2 regions of the Exiguobacterium sp. ZOR0005 genome follow, and region 1 is predicted to be linked to the other one. Evidence: predicted binding sites of a transcription regulator. Region 1 holds the regulator's gene; the other holds the start of a gene.
What was found. The regulator LexA, encoded in region 1, represses DNA repair genes until DNA is damaged. The targets are predictions, from matches to a motif close to CGAACATATGTTCG.

Region 1 (8,957 bases):
GCCAAAAGAAGCGGGCCACATAGTTCCCGATGCCGACGGCGGCGAGACCGCCGAGGAGGAGCCACAACAAGTTCGCTTCGAGCGAACCTTCGTTCATCTCATCGACGATACGGCCGATGATGCGCGGCGGCACGAGCTCGAGCGCGGCGACGAACATGAGCAGGACGATACCGAGTGCGTACGTGCGCCACTCCAGCTTGAAAAACCAGGATAATTGTTTGAATACACGAATGTGAAACGCCCCCTATATCTTGAAATAAGACTATTCATTTATGGTAGCGAAAGTTTGTTCGATTGTCTAACAATATATGGATACAAAAAACACTCCGCCGCGGCGAAGTGTTCCGGTAACTCATTATGATTTCTTTTCGTTCTTCATTTGAACGTTCATGGCACGCATCACTTGGTTGACTTTCTTCTGTGACGGTTTTTGACCCATTTGCATCATCAACGTACGAATCATATCTTCATTGATTGGCGGGTTTTGTTCGAGGTAGTTCATCATGTATTTACGAGCGATGAAGAAACCGATCGCGATACCTCCGATGAGTGCTGCTACGACGATAAGAATCCAGAACAATGTACTCAAGGTTTTTACCTCCTCTACCATATGAAACATCGTTTTTTACTATACACTATATTACGCTAATTCGCTAGTCGTCAGAAAAAAATCGTGATGCCCTCCGGAAACGGAAGACATCACGACAGTTCTTGATTTAAAGCGATTTGACAGCGGCGATCACGTTCTCGACCGACATGCCGTATTCTTTCATGAGGAGGTCCCCAGGAGCAGAGGCACCGAACTTGTCGATTCCGAGTACTTTACCGCCGAATCCGACGTACTTGTACCAACCGAGCGTCGATCCAGCTTCAAGCGAGACGCGCTTCGTCACAGATGACGGAAGGACCGATTCTTTGTATTCTGCCGATTGCGCTTCGAACAATTCCCACGAAGGCATCGATACAACAGCCGCTTTCACGCCTTCAGAGGCGAGTTGTTCGCGCGCTTCGACGAGTACGTGTACTTCAGAACCCGTACCGAGGAGGAGCACGTCCGCTTCGTTCGAGTCGCCAGCCACGACGTATGCGCCTTTAGCTGCTTGCTCGATTGACGTCCCTTCAAGCTCAGGAAGCGCTTGACGCGTCAAGACGAGAAGTGATGGGCTAGATGTCGTCGTCACAGCCTGTTTCCAAGCCGCGATCGTCTCTTTTCCATCCGCCGGGCGGAGGACCGATACGTTCGGCATCGCGCGGAAGCTCATCAAATGTTCGACCGGTTCGTGCGTCGGACCATCTTCACCGACCGCGATCGAATCGTGCGTCAAGATGAACGTCGATGGAAGACCCATGAGGGCAGCCAAACGGACCGCAGGACGAAGGTAGTCTGAGAACACGAAGAACGTCGCACCGTACGGGACAACTCCGCCGTGAAGCGCCATTCCGTTGACGGCAGCCGCCATCGCGAACTCACGTACCCCGAACCAGATGTTGCGGCCAGCCGGATCTTCGTCGAAGTCAGCCGCGCCTTTGATCATCGAGTTGTTCGAACCGGCGAGGTCAGCCGATCCACCGAAGAGTGTCGGCACTGCCTTCGCGAGTGCGTTCAACACTTCACCGCTCGTCTGGCGTGTCGCTTTCTTCGAACCGATCTCAAACGTCGGCAACTCGCTGTCCCAACCTTCTGGGAGCTCGTTGTTCATCGCGCGTTCGAATTGGGCACCAAGCTCTGGGTGAGCCGATTTGTAAGCTTCGACGAGTTCGTTCCAGTCAGACTCATATTTCGCGCCTGGCTCGATGACTTTCTCGTTGAACAGGTCGTACACTTCAGTCGGGACATAGAAGTTCTCGCCTTCCCACTTATAGAACTGTTTCGTGAGCTCGATTTCCGCTTCACCGAGTGGAGCCCCGTGCGAAGCCGATTTCCCTGATTTGTTCGGTGATCCGAAGCCGATAACCGTCTTCACTTCGATGAGTGTCGGTTTTGACGTTTCGGCTTTCGCCTCATCGATCGCCTTGGCGATCGTGTCGATGTCTGTACCGTCCTCGACACGGATGACTTGCCAACCGTAGGCGTTGAAACGATCTTCGACACTTTCTGAGAACGACTTGTGAAGGTCACCGTCAAGTGAGATGTCGTTTGAATCATAAAGGACGACGAGCTTGCCTAGTTTCAAGTGACCAGCGAGTGAGGCAGCTTCCGCCGACACGCCTTCCATCAAGTCACCGTCGCCGCAAATCCCGTATGTGAAGTGATCAACCACTTTGAACTCATCACGGTTATACGTTGCTTCAAGATGCTTCTCCGCCATCGCCATTCCGACAGCCATGGCGATCCCTTGTCCGAGCGGTCCAGTCGTCGCGTCGACACCAGCCGTGTGACGGTACTCTGGATGACCTGGCGTCTTCGAGTCCATTTGACGGAACGCTTTCAGGTCATCGAGTGACAAATCGTAACCAGACAAGTGAAGAAGCGAGTACAAGAGCATCGAACCATGACCTGCTGATAACACGAAACGGTCACGGTTGAACCAGTTCGGGTTTTTCGGATTATGACGCATCTTGTCTGTCCAAAGCGTGAACGCCATCGGAGCCGCACCCATCGGCATACCCGGGTGACCAGAGTTCGCTTTTTGGACCGCATCGATTGAGAGCGTCCGAATCGAGTTAATCGCTAATAATTCTTTAGTAGTTGTTTCCACTAATTTCATCCTCTCTGTTGTTAAGAAGGTTTCTACCCGTCATATTTTAGCACACTCAATCGTGTGTCACAACTAATTAATTAGTATAACACATTGTTTGAAATCGTTTACTTCCTTTGTCTTCATTTCGGTTCAATCGTCGAACCTTATAGACGTTCGCGTATAACAAACATGCACATCCTATACGAAATAGGATGTGCATTCAAGGTCATTCCGAGCGTTGACGATCTTGCTCTTCTTTCAGTTTTTGCGGTGTCACGTCGTTGCCATCCGGATCGACGACTTTCATACCCATCATTTGGGATTTGAACGATTGACGGAACGCTTTCAAATATTGTTGACGTAAAGCTTGTTGTTCATCCATCTCTTGCTGCGATAGACCGTCTGTCTTCGCTTTGTTGGCGAGGAAATTGATTCGCTCCAATTGTTCAGGTGCTAACATCGGGCTCGCCCCCTCTCTACTGAATTTGTTCTTCTACTGTACAAAATCAGCGCTGAGGAATCAAGTTTTCGATACCGCCACGTGTTCGAGATAACGGCGGTTGACCGTCGCTTTCGAGACTTCATATCCGAAGCCGCGTAACGTCGCCGCGATTTCCGCAAACGTCAACCCACGTTCACGGAGTTGGACGATCTCTTCGATTGGGACCTCGATCCGGCTCCGGCCGCCTTGATCATGATGCTGAATGTTTCGTTGCGGGTTGAACCCATTCGCCACAGCCCGCCGCATCCCGCGAGATATTTTCGCGTTATGAATCTTCCGTTGGTACTCTTCGACGACACTGACGATCTCGAGCACCATTTTCTCCGCGTCAGAGACGACATACTCATCAGACGATTGCATCGTCAACAGCCGGACGTCGTGCTTCATGAGCGTGTGCAAAATGGCGATTTTCGCGTTCCCTCGTCCGAGCCGGCTGTCATCTGTCACGAGGACAGCGTCCAGGTTTGAGGCGGAGACATGCTCGAGCAAATCGAGAAGACCCGTCCGATTGACCTCATATCCGCTCTCTTGTTCGGTGATCGTGTCGATGACGTCGGCCTCGAGGCGTTTCGCCATCCTCGTCAACTCCTCGACTTGACGACCGAGCGAAGTCTCTTGCGCCGCTTTATTCGTCGACACGCGACAATAAATGACGACTCGCATCCCGTCACTCCCTTTCTATCCATTCCTTTTTACGATACACAGGAACGGGGGCGTTCCGCAATCAGAAACCATTACTCGGAGGCGAACCACGTCGTCTTACGCTCATCTTTTTCAGCCCGTTCGGCGATGATGCGCGCTTCGAGCGTTTCCGCTTCTGTCCGTGCCACTTCCGCCTCGATGCTTCGGGTATCTTCGACAACCGGTGCCGCTACCTCGACGTGTCTCATTTCTCCGACCATAAAAAATGCGAACATACCGAGTACTAACAATCCGACTAAGATGATTCCATTCAACGTATCTTTCATTATAATCCGCCTCCAGTTTATGAGAATGCACGTTCCTAAGAACGTTTGTTCGTTTATCTGTTCTCATCATAAAACAGGAACTTCTGTTCGGTCAAGAAAAAAACGAACGAATGTTTGTACGCTCATGTGTTCTATGTTAAACTTAGACCATAAAGAATAGGATGCGTTCGCAAGTTATTCGACATAATCGAGGTGAGATCTATGAAAAAAATGTCAGCAAGACAACAACAGATTCTTGATTTTATAAAAGACGAAGTGCGCTCGAAAGGATATCCACCTTCTGTCCGTGAAATCGGTGAGGCGGTCGGTTTGGCTTCAAGCTCGACCGTACACGGTCACTTAGATCGCTTAGAGAAGCGCGGATTGATCCGTCGCGACAAGACGAAGCCTCGCGCAATCGAGATCTTAAGTGAGGATGCCGTCGTCACGAACGACCACGAAGCGGTCACGTACGTACCGGTCATCGGGAAAGTAACGGCCGGGACGCCGATCACGGCGATTGAGAACGTGGAAGAGCACTTCCCGCTCCCATCGCATATCGTCGGTGCCGACAACGTCTACATGCTCTCCGTTTCTGGAGACTCGATGGTGAACGCCGGCATTCTCGACGGAGACCGGGTCCTCGTGAGACAGCAGAACACGGCCGACAATGGAGAGATTGTCGTCGCGATGACCGACGAAGGCGAAGCGACGGTCAAGCGGATCTACAAAGAGGCCTCAAAAGTTAGGCTCCAACCGGAGAATGATGAACTTGAGGCGATGTATTTCGACAACGTTTCGATCTTAGGGAAAGTCATCGGTGTATACCGGACGATTCACTAATGGCGAGCGGTAAGACCCATACGCGTACGAACTTCGTGGCAATCGGTGCTCTTGCGGTTGCCACGCCTTTTATTGACCTCGATGTCCCGCTCGTGCTTTTGCTCGGCGCCATCGTCGGGACGCTCTGGCTCTCCCCGGACCTCGACTTGAAGTCAGACGCCTACTTCCGCTGGGGGCCGCTCCGCGGATTTTGGCTACCTTACGTGAAGCTGATGCCGCACCGGTCGCTCTTCTCGCACTTACCGGTATTGAGTGATTTGATTCGAATCATTTACCTCGGCTTTCCGATCGCCATCTTGCTCACGTTCACACCGTATGAAGCCGCCACAATCGCTTGGCTCGACGCGAACGGCTTGCCGTTCTTCCTCGGCCTCACGTTCGCGACGACGCTTCATACAGCCCTCGATTACACATCGACATTTTTCAAACGTGCGTTCTAATCAGGACGTCTCCACTCGGGGACGTCCTTTTAGACGCGCAAAAAAAGCGCCCGTGCTTTCCGAAGAAGGCACGAGCGCTTTTTTGGTTGGATTAGTAGAGCGTCATATACTGATCGCGTTCCCACTCCGTCACTTGCATACGGAACATGTCCCACTCGATCTCTTTCAATTCGAGGAAGTGTTCACCGATATGCTCACCGAGCGAGTCCATGACGACTTTATCGGCACGGAGCACTTCGAGTGCGTCGAAGAGCGTTGCTGGAAGGTCGTCGATACCGTTCGCGACACGCTCTGGCTTGTCCATGACGTAAATGTTGCTGTCGATTGGTTTTGGTGCAACTAAATCTTTTTCGATCCCGTCGAGGCCTGAAGCCAAGAGTGACGAGAGGGCGAGGTATGGGTTCGCCGCCGGGTCGACCGAACGTACTTCGATACGCGTCGAGAGGCCACGGGCCGCCGGTACACGAACGAGTGGTGAACGGTTGCGTGCGCTCCATGCGACGTAGCAAGGTGCCTCATAACCTGGTACGAGACGCTTGTATGAGTTGACCGTAGGGTTACAGATGGCCGTAAACGCACGAGCGTGCTCGAGGATTCCCGCCGTGAAAGCACGGGCCGTGTCTGACAATTCCATTTCGCCATTCGGGTCGTAGAAGACGTTCGTGTCGCCTTTGAAGAGCGACATGTTGGCGTGCATCCCTGAACCGTTGACGCCGAAGAGTGGTTTCGGCATGAACGTCGCGTGAAGACCATACTTCGCCGCAATCGTCTTGACGACGAGCTTGAACGTTTGGATGTTATCGGCTGTCGTGACCGCATCCGCATATTTGAAGTCGATCTCGTGTTGCCCTGGTGCGACTTCGTGGTGCGACGCTTCGATTTCAAAGCCCATGTTCTCAAGCTCGATGACGATCTCTTTACGGCAGTTCTCGCCGAGGTCGACCGGCGCCAAGTCGAAGTAGCCACCTTGGTCGTTCAATTCGAGTGTCGGTTGACCGTTCAAATCCTTTTTGAAGAGGAAGAACTCAGGCTCTGGTCCGACGTTGAACGCTGTGAAGCCAAGCTTTTGCATGTGCTCAAGGTTGCGTTTGAGCGTACCGCGCGGGTCTCCGCTAAACGGTGTGCCGTCTGGGTTATAAATATCACAAATCAAGCGAGCGACTTTTCCGCTGCCATCTGTCCACGGGAAGACAACCCACGTGTTAAGGTCTGGATAAAGGTACATGTCTGACTCCTCGATGCGGACGAATCCTTCGATTGAAGAACCGTCGAACATCATCTTGTTGTCGAGTGCTTTGTCCAATTGGCTGATCGGCACCTCGACGTTTTTGATCGTTCCGAGGATGTCTGTGAATTGAAGACGAATGAAGCGTACGTCCTCTTCTTGTGCGATCCGTTTGATGTCTTCTTTCGTGAACGTTTTTCTGGCCATGGTGAAATGTCCCCTCTCACATTGTGTAATGGTTAATGTACTGGCGTCATCGATAAAAACGTGACAACTCACCTTGGATGAGTGACGTCTTATTGAAACGTCCAGCTTCTTGAAGCTGTGTTTTCAACAATTTGTGCAATTCTTTTTCCGAAATCTTCGGAGTCTCACTGACCGGTTCCTTTGAAGCGGTTGAGTCCGTTTCTGTAGTCCCCTCATTATCCAACATGTGGCGAATCGCCGCCAAGTTGAATCCTTGGTCGATGAAGTCCTTGATTGCGAGTAGACGTTCGACATCATTAAAGGAATAAAGTCGTCGTTTCGATTCCGTCCGACTAGGCGAAATCAGACCCTGTTCTTCGTAATACCGAATCTGCCTACCAGTCAGTTGCGTCAAGTCTTGGACGATTCCAATCGGAAACAACGGGTTGGAGCGACGAAATTGATCGGCCATCCCTTATCCCTCCTTTGCTGTCTTACACTGTGAGAATAATACATGACACTTTTCCTGTCAATAGATGTTAAGAAAGTTAACATGACATTTTGGTTACAACGTCGTTGTGATGTTTTGTGGTTCAAACTTAACGAGCCCTTTCGTACGTAATTGGCTCAAGGCCAGCATTAACGCGACCTTGACGTGCGCATACGTCAAGCCGCCTTGAACGTACGCCGTGTACGGTGCGCGGAGCGGACCGTCGGCTGATAGCTCGATGGACGAACCTTGGATGAACGTCCCGGCCGCCATGATGACGTCGTCCTCATACCCAGGCATGTAGGCCGGAACCGGAAGCGCATGGGCGTTGACCGGTGACGCCATTTGGATGCTCTGGCAAAACGCGATCATCTTGTCGCGGTCGCGGAACGTCACCGACTGAATCAGATCGGTGCGTCGCTCCGTATAATGCGGATCGGTCTCAAAGCCGAGAAGTGACAATAGGCTCGCCGTCAAATGGGCCCCTTTCAACGCTTGGGCGACCGTGTGCGGCGCCATATAGAAGCCTTGGTACATCTCTTGGAGCGAATAGAGCGATGGTCCGGCCTCGCTGCCGATGCCCGGCGTCGTCATCCGGAACGAGCAACGTTCAATCAGTTCCTTCGTGCCGGCGATATAGCCGCCCGTCTTGGCAAGCCCACCGCCTGGGTTTTTAATGAGCGAACCAGCCATGAGGTCGGCACCGACGTGGGTTGGCTCACTCGTCTCGACGAATTCACCGTAGCAGTTGTCGACGAAGACGAATACGTGCGGATGGGCCGCTTTAATCGCCGCAATCGCCTCCCCAATCTCCTGCACCGGGAGGCTGCGCCGATTGGCGTATCCTTTCGAGCGCTGAATCCCGATGAGTTTCGTCTCAGGACGGACCCGTTTCAAGACCGCTTCGACATCGATGCGGTCGTCTTTCAACTCGACCGTATCATAGCCGACACCAAGTTCTCTCAATGAACCGCGGCCGTCGCCACGGATACCGACGATCTCTTCGAGCGTATCGTACGGTTTACCCGTGACATACAAGAGTTCATCACCCGGCAACAACACGCCGAACAAGGCGATGCCGATGGCGTGCGTTCCAGAGATAATCTGGGGACGACAAAGGGCGAGCTCGGCCCCGAACACGTCCGCATAAATCGACTCGAGCGTGTCACGCCCGATGTCGTCATAGCCATAACCGGTCGTCGGATTGAAATGGAAGTCCGATACTTTATGCTTTTTGAACGATTCGAGGACACGGTACTGGTTAAACTCTGCCGTTTCCTCGATCGCTTCGAAATAAGGTCGCACCCGTTGTTCCGCTTGCTTCACGAACGGGGCGAGTTCATCATAATGATCAATCTTTTCTTGCCACATCATTCACACCTCAAATTGTTTCAGCGTCGAATATAGACGCGTGTCTTCTCTCATATACCCGACGAGTTCGACCGAACCGTCATCAAGGAAGTTCTCCTCGAGCCGATACATCGAATCTTTGGCCGGATGGTAATGCTCGAACGAGCTGACCGGTAAAATGACGTGTACTTTCATCAACACGTCACAGATCTTGTCTTCGATCGCACCGATGAGCGTCTCGATATCCGTAGCGTCGAGCGCCGAGATGACGAGCGGTCCCCCGACGAAGTCGG
Region 2 (8,957 bases), on a different contig from region 1:
TGTACTTCACTTCGAGCGTCTCGCGGTTATAGCGTTTCCCGTGACACACCTCACACGGGACGTACACGTCAGGGAGGAAGTGCATCTCAATCTTGATGATGCCGTCCCCGCGGCACGCCTCGCAGCGTCCGCCTTTGACGTTGAAACTGAAGCGGCCTTTCTTATAGCCGCGCATCTTCGCCTCGTTCGTCGTGGCGAACACGTCGCGGATATCGTCGAACACGCCCGTGTACGTCGCCGGGTTCGATCGCGGCGTCCGTCCGATCGGGGACTGGTCGATGTCGATGACTTTGTCAATCTGGTCGAGCCCTTCAATCTTCTTGTGTTTCCCTGGCTTCGCCTTGGCCCGGTTGATATGATGGGCGAGCGACTTGTACAAAATCTCGTTGATGAGCGTCGACTTCCCTGAACCGGAGACGCCCGTCACGGCGATGAACATGCCGAGCGGGATCGAGACGTCGACCCCTTTCAAGTTGTTCTCTTCCGCCTTCAAGATTTTGAGGAACCGTTCGTCCGGCACTTTCCGTTCCGCCGGGAGCGGGATGAACTTCTTGCCGGCCAAATATTGACCGGTGAGCGATTTTCGGTTTTTCATGAGCTGCTTCGGCGTGCCGGCGGCGATGACTTCGCCCCCATGCTCGCCCGCCCCCGGTCCGATGTCGATCAAGTAGTCGGCTTCCATCATCGTGTCCTCATCATGCTCGACGACGATGAGCGTGTTGCCGATGTCGCGCATCTGCTTGAGCGTCGCGATCAAGCGGTCGTTGTCACGCTGATGAAGCCCGATCGACGGCTCGTCCAAGACGTACAAGACGCCCGTGAGCCGTGAACCGATTTGCGTGGCGAGACGGATCCGTTGCGCTTCCCCGCCCGAGAGCGTCCCGGCCGCCCGTGACAGCGTCAAGTAGTCGAGCCCGACGTTGTTGAGGAAACTGAGCCGCTCGCAAATCTCTTGCAAGATCAGGCGCGCGATGGCGATGTCTTTCTCGCTCAGCTCGTTCATGATCGAATCGAACAGCTTGATGGCGTTGACGACGGACAGCTCGGTCACGTGCCCGATATGTTGCCCCGTGATCTTGACGGCGAGCGTCTCTTCTTTCAGACGATAGCCGTTGCACGTCGGACAGGCGTGTGTCGCCATGTACATCTCCATCTGTTCACGGATATAGTCGGACGTCGTCTCTTTATAGCGGCGCTCGATGTTGCGGAGCACCCCTTCGAAGAAGATCGTGTTCGTCCGGACTTGACCGAAGTCGTTCTCATAGCGGAACAAGAACGACTCTTCGTCCGTCCCTTTCAAGACGAGGTTTTGGTCTCGTTCCGACAGCCGTTCGAACGGCACGTCCATGTCGATGTCGAAGTGGTTGCACATCGCGGCGAGCAGTTGCGGATAGTATTGCGAACTCGTCGGTTGCCACGCGGCGACCGCGCCTTCTTTCAACGTCTTCGTCGGGTCCGGGATGACGAGTTCCGGGTCGACGTCGAGTTTCGTGCCGAGACCGTCACACGTCGGACAAGCGCCGAACGGTGAGTTGAACGAGAACATGCGCGGTTCGAGCTCACCGATCGAGAAGCCGCAAATCGGGCAGGCGTGATGCTCGCTGAACAACAGCTCGCTCCCGTCCATCTTGTCGATGATGGCCCGGCCGTCGGCGAGTCGGAGCGCCGTCTCGAGTGAGTCGGCGAGACGCCCTTCGACGTCTGGTCGGACGACGAGCCGGTCGACGACGACTTCGATCGAATGCTTCTTGTTTTTGTCGAGTTCGATGTCCTCGGTCAATTCGACCGTCTCCCCGTTGACGCGGACACGGACGAACCCTTCTTTCTTGAGTGAGTCGAACACTTTGACGTGCGTCCCTTTTCGCCCGGAGACGATCGGCGCCAAGATCTGCAGACGCGTCTTCTCTGGAAGCTCCATCACTTGGTCGACCATTTGCGAGATCGTCTGGCTCGAGATCTCGATGCCGTGGTTCGGACAGACCGGTTTGCCGATGCGGGCGAACAAGAGCCGTAAGTAATCGTAAATCTCGGTGACCGTCCCGACCGTCGAGCGCGGGTTCCGGCTCGTCGTCTTTTGATCAATCGAGATGGCCGGACTGAGGCCTTCAATCGTGTCGACGTCCGGTTTGTCCATCTGTCCGAGGAACTGACGGGCGTAAGCGGACAAGCTCTCAACATAACGGCGCTGCCCTTCGGCGTAAATCGTGTCGAACGCGAGCGAGGACTTCCCTGAACCGGACAAGCCCGTCAAGACGACGAGCTGGTCCCGCGGGATCTCGATATCGATGTTTTTCAAGTTGTTGACGCGCGCCCCTTTGATGACGATCGCATTTTTCTTTTCAGCCATTTAACTCCCTACCTTCAACTCCAAGATTAAGTCACGCAATTCGGCCGCCCGTTCGAACTGGAGGTCGCGGGCCGCTTGTTTCATCTCTTCTTCTAGTTTGGCGATCGCCGCCTCGCGCTCGGCCGGTTTCATCGAGCTGAGCGACTCGAGCACTTCTTCCTCGGCATCGACCGTCGCGCGGATGACGCCGCGCACTTCTTTGCGGATCGTCTGCGGCGTGATGCCGTGTTCTTCGTTGTACGCCTGTTGGATCGAACGCCGGCGGTCGGTCTCTTCGATCGCCCGTGTCATCGAGTCGGTCATCTTGTCGGCGAACAAGATGACGTGACCGTTCGAGTTCCGCGCCGCCCGGCCGATCGTCTGGATGAGCGAACGGTCCGAACGGAGGAACCCTTCCTTGTCGGCGTCGAGGATCGTGACGAGACTCACTTCCGGGATATCGAGCCCTTCCCGGAGCAAGTTGATGCCGACGAGGACGTCGTACTTGCCGAGGCGCAGGTCACGGATGATCTCAATCCGCTCGAGCGTCTTGATTTCCGAGTGCATATAGTTGACCTTGATGCCCGCCTCCCGGAGATAGTCCGATAAGTCTTCGGCCATCTTCTTCGTGAGCGTCGTCACGAGGACGCGCTCGTCGCGTTTGATGCGTTCGCGGATTTGGTCCATCAAGTAATCGATTTGGCCTTTGATCGGGTGGATCTCGATCGTCGGGTCGAGGAGTCCCGTCGGCCGGATGATCTGTTCGACCATATGCGGTGTATGTTCGAGCTCATACGGCCCCGGCGTCGCCGAGATGAAGATCGCTTGACTGAGCTTCTTCTCGAACTCATCGAATTTGAGCGGTCGGTTGTCTTTCGCCGATGGCAACCGGAAGCCGTGATCGACGAGCACTTGTTTCCGGGCCTGGTCTCCGTTGTACATCCCGCGCACTTGCGGGAGCGTCACGTGCGACTCATCGGCGACGAGCAAGAAGTCTTTCGGGAAGTAGTCGATGAGCGTGTATGGCGTCGCCCCTGCCTCCGTCAAGTTCAAGTGTCGCGAATAGTTCTCGATGCCTGAGCAGTAGCCCATCTCACGCATCATCTCGAGGTCATAGTTCGTCCGCTGCTCGAGCCGTTGCGCTTCGAGCAGTTTTCCTTCCTCCCGGAACTTCGCGAGCTGCTCTTCAAGCTCGGCCTCGATGTTGACGATCGCTTTTTGCAGCTTCTCGTCGCGGGTGACGAAGTGGGATGCCGGGAAGATTGAGACGTGTTCCCGGTCGGCGATGATCTCACCGGTGAGCGGGTCCATCTCACGGATGCGGTCGATCTCATCACCGAAAAACTCGACGCGCAAGCACTGCTCGTCGCGTGAGGCCGGGAAAATCTCGACGACGTCTCCGCGCACACGGAACCGGCCGCGCTGGAAATCGATGTCGTTCCGCTCGTATTGAATGTCGATCAGCTTGCGGAGCATCTGGTCACGTCCGAGCTCTTTCCCGACCCGGAGGCTCAAGACGAGACTGTTATACTCTTCCGGGTTACCGAGACCGTAGATGCACGATACCGAGGCGACGATGATGACGTCTTCCCGCTCGAACAAGGCCGACGTCGCCGAGTGGCGGAGCTTGTCGATCTCGTCGTTGATCGAGGCGTCTTTCTCGATGAACGTGTCGGTCGACGGCACGTACGCCTCCGGCTGATAGTAATCGTAATAGCTGACGAAATATTCGACGGCGTTGTTCGGGAAAAACTCTTTGAACTCGGAATAGAGTTGGCCGGCGAGCGTCTTGTTGTGGGCTAGGACGAGCGTCGGCTTCTTCACTTCTTGGATGACGTTCGACACGGTGAACGTCTTACCGGTACCCGTCGCACCGAGCAGCGTCTGGTAACGATCACCTCGGTTGACCCCTTCGACGAGCTCTCGAATCGCCTCCGGCTGGTCACCTGCCGGACTGTATTCCGATTGTAATTCGAACGGAACGTTGATCTTGTCCATGTATATTCCTCGCTTTCTGTTCCTTGCATATTGACTTGATTATAGCACATACACGAACAAATATTCGCTTCTGACACGCTTCCCAAACCGTCCCGCTTTTCAGTATGATGAAAAGTGAATCTACTGAGAAACGAGTTGGTCATCATGTGGTCATTGCTCTTCATCCCGCTCGGTGCCCTCGTCGGCGCGTTGTCCGGCTTCTTCGGCATCGGCGGCGGTGTCATCATCGTCCCGGTGCTCCTCTTCAACGGCTATACGGCGGCCGAGGCCGTCGCGACGTCCCTTCTGTTCGTCGTCGGAACGAGCCTGTCAGGTGCGAAAAAGCATACGTCGCTCGGCAACGTGTCATGGCCGACGGGTGTGACGATCGGACTCGTCGGTGCCGTGACGGCACAACTGTCGAGCCGCCTCGTCCTCACCATCTCGGGGACGTACGATTGGTTGCTCAATATTTTCTATTTGGCTATCCTATCTTATTTTGCCGTTACGCTGTTAAAGAAAACATCAAAACCAAAACCGAAGCGCTCGCCTCTTCTCGCCGGGGTCACGATCGGGGCTGTCGCCGGCCTGTTGTCGGCGCTCCTCGGCATCGGTGGCGGCTTCCTCATCGTTCCGCTTCTCGTCAGTTGGCTCGGGTTCTCCTCACACCGTGCGGTCGGGACGAGCCTTGCCGCCGTCTTGTTCATCGCGCTCGGCGGCCTCGCCGGTTATCTTCCGTCGCTCCAGCTCGATTACATCGTGCCGGCGGCGTTGCTTCTCGGGGCATTCATCGGCGCGCCGGTCGGGGCGGCGCTCACGGGCCGTTATCGCGAGAAAGAGATCTCGCGCCGGCTCGGCTTCCTCTATATCGCCGTCATCTTGTCGATTTCACTCGATTTGACGGCGGCGCTATGGACACCTCTTTCCTACGCCAGCTTAGCTGTACTCTGCTTGTTCCTCGTCGCAATCAGCGTCGATTTCTTCAAGCGGGTCACCCAGTAAAAACCACTTGCGACATGAAAAAGTGGTTTTTTTGAATATCTTGGTTTTGAAGCGCTTTCAATTGGGGGATATAATGAAGTGGTAAGTCAAAATTCAATATGGGAAAGGGGAGTATCACATGTCAGCATTTGTCAGTGAAATTATCGGGACGATGTTACTCATTTTGCTCGGTAACGGTGTCGTCGCCGGCGTCGTCCTCCGTCATTCAAAAGCGGAGAATGCAGGCTGGATCGTCATCACGTTCGGTTGGGGCTTCGCCGTCATGGTCGGGGTTTACGCCGCCGGTATTTACGGAGGGGCGCACATCAACCCGGCCGTCACGATCGGTCTTGCGACGAGCGGGGCATTTCCTTGGGCCGACGTACCGATGTACATTCTCGCCCAGTTCATCGGGGCGTTCATCGGGGCCGTCCTCGTGTATGTCCACTACAAACCGCACTATGACGTGACGGACGATCCGGGTGCCAAACTTGCGACGTTCTCGACCGCACCAGGTATCCGCAACACGCCGTTCAACTTGGTCTCAGAGATCATCGGGACGTTCGTCCTCGTGTTCGGACTTCTATCGTTCGGGGCGAACACGTTCGCCGATGGCTTGAATCCGTTAATCGTCGCCTTCTTGATCGTTTCGATCGGTCTCTCGCTCGGGGGCACGACCGGTTATGCGATCAACCCGGCCCGTGACCTCGGTCCGCGGATTGCACATGCGATACTCCCGATCAAAGGGAAAGGGACGTCAGATTGGGGCTACTCTTGGATCCCGGTCGTCGGACCGATCATCGGTGCCGTCATCGCCGCCCTCGTCTATGGCATTCTCGTCCCATAATCACAACTTCTAAGGAGGCACTATTTCATGGATAAAGAAAAACGTTATATTTTAGCACTTGACCAAGGCACGACAAGCTCACGCGCCATCATCTTCGACCACGACGGCAAAATCGTCACGACCGCCCAGCGCGAGTTCAAGCAATACTTCCCGAAACCAGGCTGGGTCGAGCATAACGCCAACGAGATCTGGGGTTCTGTCCTCGCCGTCATGGCCGAGGCGTTCGGTTCGGCCGACATCGACCCGAAAGAGATCGCGGCCATCGGGATCACGAACCAACGGGAAACAGCCGTCGTGTGGGAAAAAGAGACGGGACGTCCGGTCTATAACGCCGTCGTCTGGCAATCGCGTCAAACGGCCGGCATTTGTGACGAACTGAAAGAAGCGGGCCACGCCGACTTGTTCCGTGACAAGACGGGGTTATTGATTGACGCCTACTTCTCAGGGACGAAAGTGAAATGGATCCTCGACAACGTCGACGGCGCCCGTGAGAAAGCGGACAACGGCGAGCTCCTCTTCGGGACGATCGACACGTGGCTCATCTGGAAACTTTCCGGCGGCCACGCCCACGTCACCGACTACTCGAACGCGTCACGTACGCTCATGTACAACATCTATGAGCAAAAGTGGGATGACGAGCTCCTCGACATCCTCACTGTACCAAAATCGATGCTCCCGGAAGTCAAGCCATCGAGTGAAGTGTACGCCCATACGATCCCGTACCACTTCTTCGGCTTCGAAGTACCGATCGCCGGCGCCGCTGGTGACCAACAGGCCGCCTTGTTCGGGCAAGCGTGCTTCGATTCAGGCGAAGGGAAAAACACGTACGGCACGGGTTGCTTCATGCTCATGAACACGGGCGAGGAAGCCGTCAAATCGGACCATGGCCTGTTGACGACGATCGCCTGGGGCTACGATGGGAAAGTCGAGTATGCGCTCGAAGGATCGATCTTCGTCGCCGGTTCGGCCATCCAATGGCTGCGCGACGGTCTCCGGATGCTCAAGTCGGCGAAAGATACGGAACAGTACGCCAACCGGGTCGAGACGACAGACGGCGTCTACGTCGTCCCTGCCTTCGTCGGTCTCGGTGCACCGTACTGGAACTCGGACGTCCGCGGCGCCATCTTCGGCCTCACGCGCGGTACCGAGAAAGAACACTTCGTCCGGGCGACGCTCGAGTCGCTCGCCTATCAGACGCGTGACGTCTTGACGGCGATGGAACAAGACTCAGGGATCGAGTTGAAAACGCTCCGTGTCGATGGTGGCGCGGTCAACAACAACTTCCTCATGCAGTTCCAGGCTGATATCTTGGACGTCCCGGTCGAGCGGCCGGAAGTGAGCGAGACGACGGCACTCGGGGCCGCCTACCTCGCCGGTCTTGCCGTCGGATTCTGGAAAGACCAAGCGGAAATCAAGCAACAGTGGAAACTCGACCAACAGTTCGAACCGAGCATGGACGAGTCGCACCGCGAAAATCTCTACAAAGGTTGGCAGCACGCCGTCGAAGCGACGATGGGCTTCAAACCGTCAAAACTTGAATCGTAAGCACACGAAAGGGAGCCTCCGCGGAGGCTCCCTTTTTCATGGACCATTTATAGTTTGCGTAACCGAAGCCGTGGGCTCATCGGCTCTCCGACGAACAAGATGCCGAGCTCGTGCGGGTCGGTCTCGTACATCGCCCGTTGCACGAAGCGGATGTCCCCGTTCAAGTTGAGCACCTCGAGCTTGATGTAAGGCTTATGGATTTGGAGCGCCTCATAGAAGCTGCTCCCGCCCGTGATGACCGTACCGTTCACTTTATAGATCGACTCGCCCGGGATGAGCTGCATCGTCTCGCCCGGTGAGCCCGGGAGCGTGTCGACGATGACCGCCCCGCGGTTGCCGTTAATGAACACCGGCGTCGTCGCGCGGTTCTCGCGTTTGATGAGCTGTAAGGCGAGCTCATAGAGCACGTAGAGGGCAATCAGGACGTAACCGGCATACGGCACGTCAGACACGTACGATACCCCGTACAAGCCGAGCGCGACGATGGCGAGGACGCCCCGATACAGGCTCAACCGACCGAGCAGCGTCCGTGGGAGCGCGCCCGTCGACAACAGGCTCACCCCGATCGGGATCGGCAAGATGACCGGGACCGGCCCTTCGAATCCGAACGATGGCGGAAGGAACACGACGAGCGGGAAAAACCAAAGCCGCTTGACGACGTGGCCGCCGATGAACTGTCCACGTTTGGACAAGATGAGCGTCGGCGACGTCTCGACGTTCCCGTTCCAGCGCAAGAGAATCGCCTCGGCGAGCGTGACGATTCCGAAAACGAGCGCGTACACCGGCCAGTCGACTTCAGCGACCCGTTCGACGACACGGTCGAGCGGTCCGTACGAGACGACGTCTCGAAGCGCGACCGCCACGAGCATGACCAAAAACGGGAACGCCGGACTGCCAAAGCGCGGATGCATCGTCAATACGACGAGGGCGTACAGGACGGTGAACGTGATGAGCCACTCGACGTTGACGGTCGTCTCGAGCAAGATCGTCGCGATCGAGCCGAGCACGGCGAGGAGCAGACTCGGCCAAATGAAGTGGCGCCAGTCTGACTTCGGCGAGCGCCGGCGCGACCGAAACATCGCCCGCTCTCGTTTGATGCGTGTCATGGATATGTAAGCGAGGGCGACGAGCGTCACCCAGAGCAGCGGACTACCGATCAAAGTCAACAAAACAGATACACTCATTCGTAGAACGTCCACACGTGTCCAATCCTTTCCCTAATCCTTATTTTGCAGCTTCTTCGAGCGCACGGTTCAACTGGGCATCGTTCGCCTCGTCTTG

Region 2: uvrB (excinuclease ABC subunit UvrB) is a predicted target of LexA. The motif match lies at 4,378-4,391, and genes of this name have one in related genera.

What each region holds. Positions count from the first base shown of each region.
Region 1 covers NZ_JTLB01000024.1:86,916-95,872, forward strand. The annotation lists gene L971_RS10945 (ABC transporter transmembrane domain-containing protein) at 1-232, opposite strand, end outside; gene L971_RS10950 (YneF family protein) at 356-589, opposite strand; gene tkt (transketolase) at 717-2,708, opposite strand; gene L971_RS10960 (DUF896 domain-containing protein) at 2,908-3,141, opposite strand; gene L971_RS10965 (recombinase family protein) at 3,202-3,846, opposite strand; gene L971_RS10970 (hypothetical protein) at 3,918-4,151, opposite strand; gene lexA (transcriptional repressor LexA) at 4,353-4,973, shown strand; gene L971_RS10980 (metal-binding protein) at 4,973-5,413, shown strand; gene glnA (type I glutamate--ammonia ligase) at 5,505-6,845, opposite strand; gene L971_RS10990 (MerR family transcriptional regulator) at 6,892-7,296, opposite strand; gene L971_RS10995 (aminotransferase class I/II-fold pyridoxal phosphate-dependent enzyme) at 7,390-8,688, opposite strand; gene hflX (GTPase HflX) at 8,689-8,957, opposite strand, start outside.
Region 2 covers NZ_JTLB01000012.1:49,571-58,527, forward strand. The annotation lists gene uvrA (excinuclease ABC subunit UvrA) at 1-2,347, opposite strand, end outside; gene uvrB (excinuclease ABC subunit UvrB) at 2,348-4,324, opposite strand; gene L971_RS03910 (sulfite exporter TauE/SafE family protein) at 4,469-5,305, shown strand; gene L971_RS03915 (MIP/aquaporin family protein) at 5,424-6,131, shown strand; gene glpK (glycerol kinase GlpK) at 6,159-7,676, shown strand; gene L971_RS03925 (membrane protein) at 7,724-8,860, opposite strand; gene L971_RS03930 (S41 family peptidase) at 8,901-8,957, opposite strand, start outside.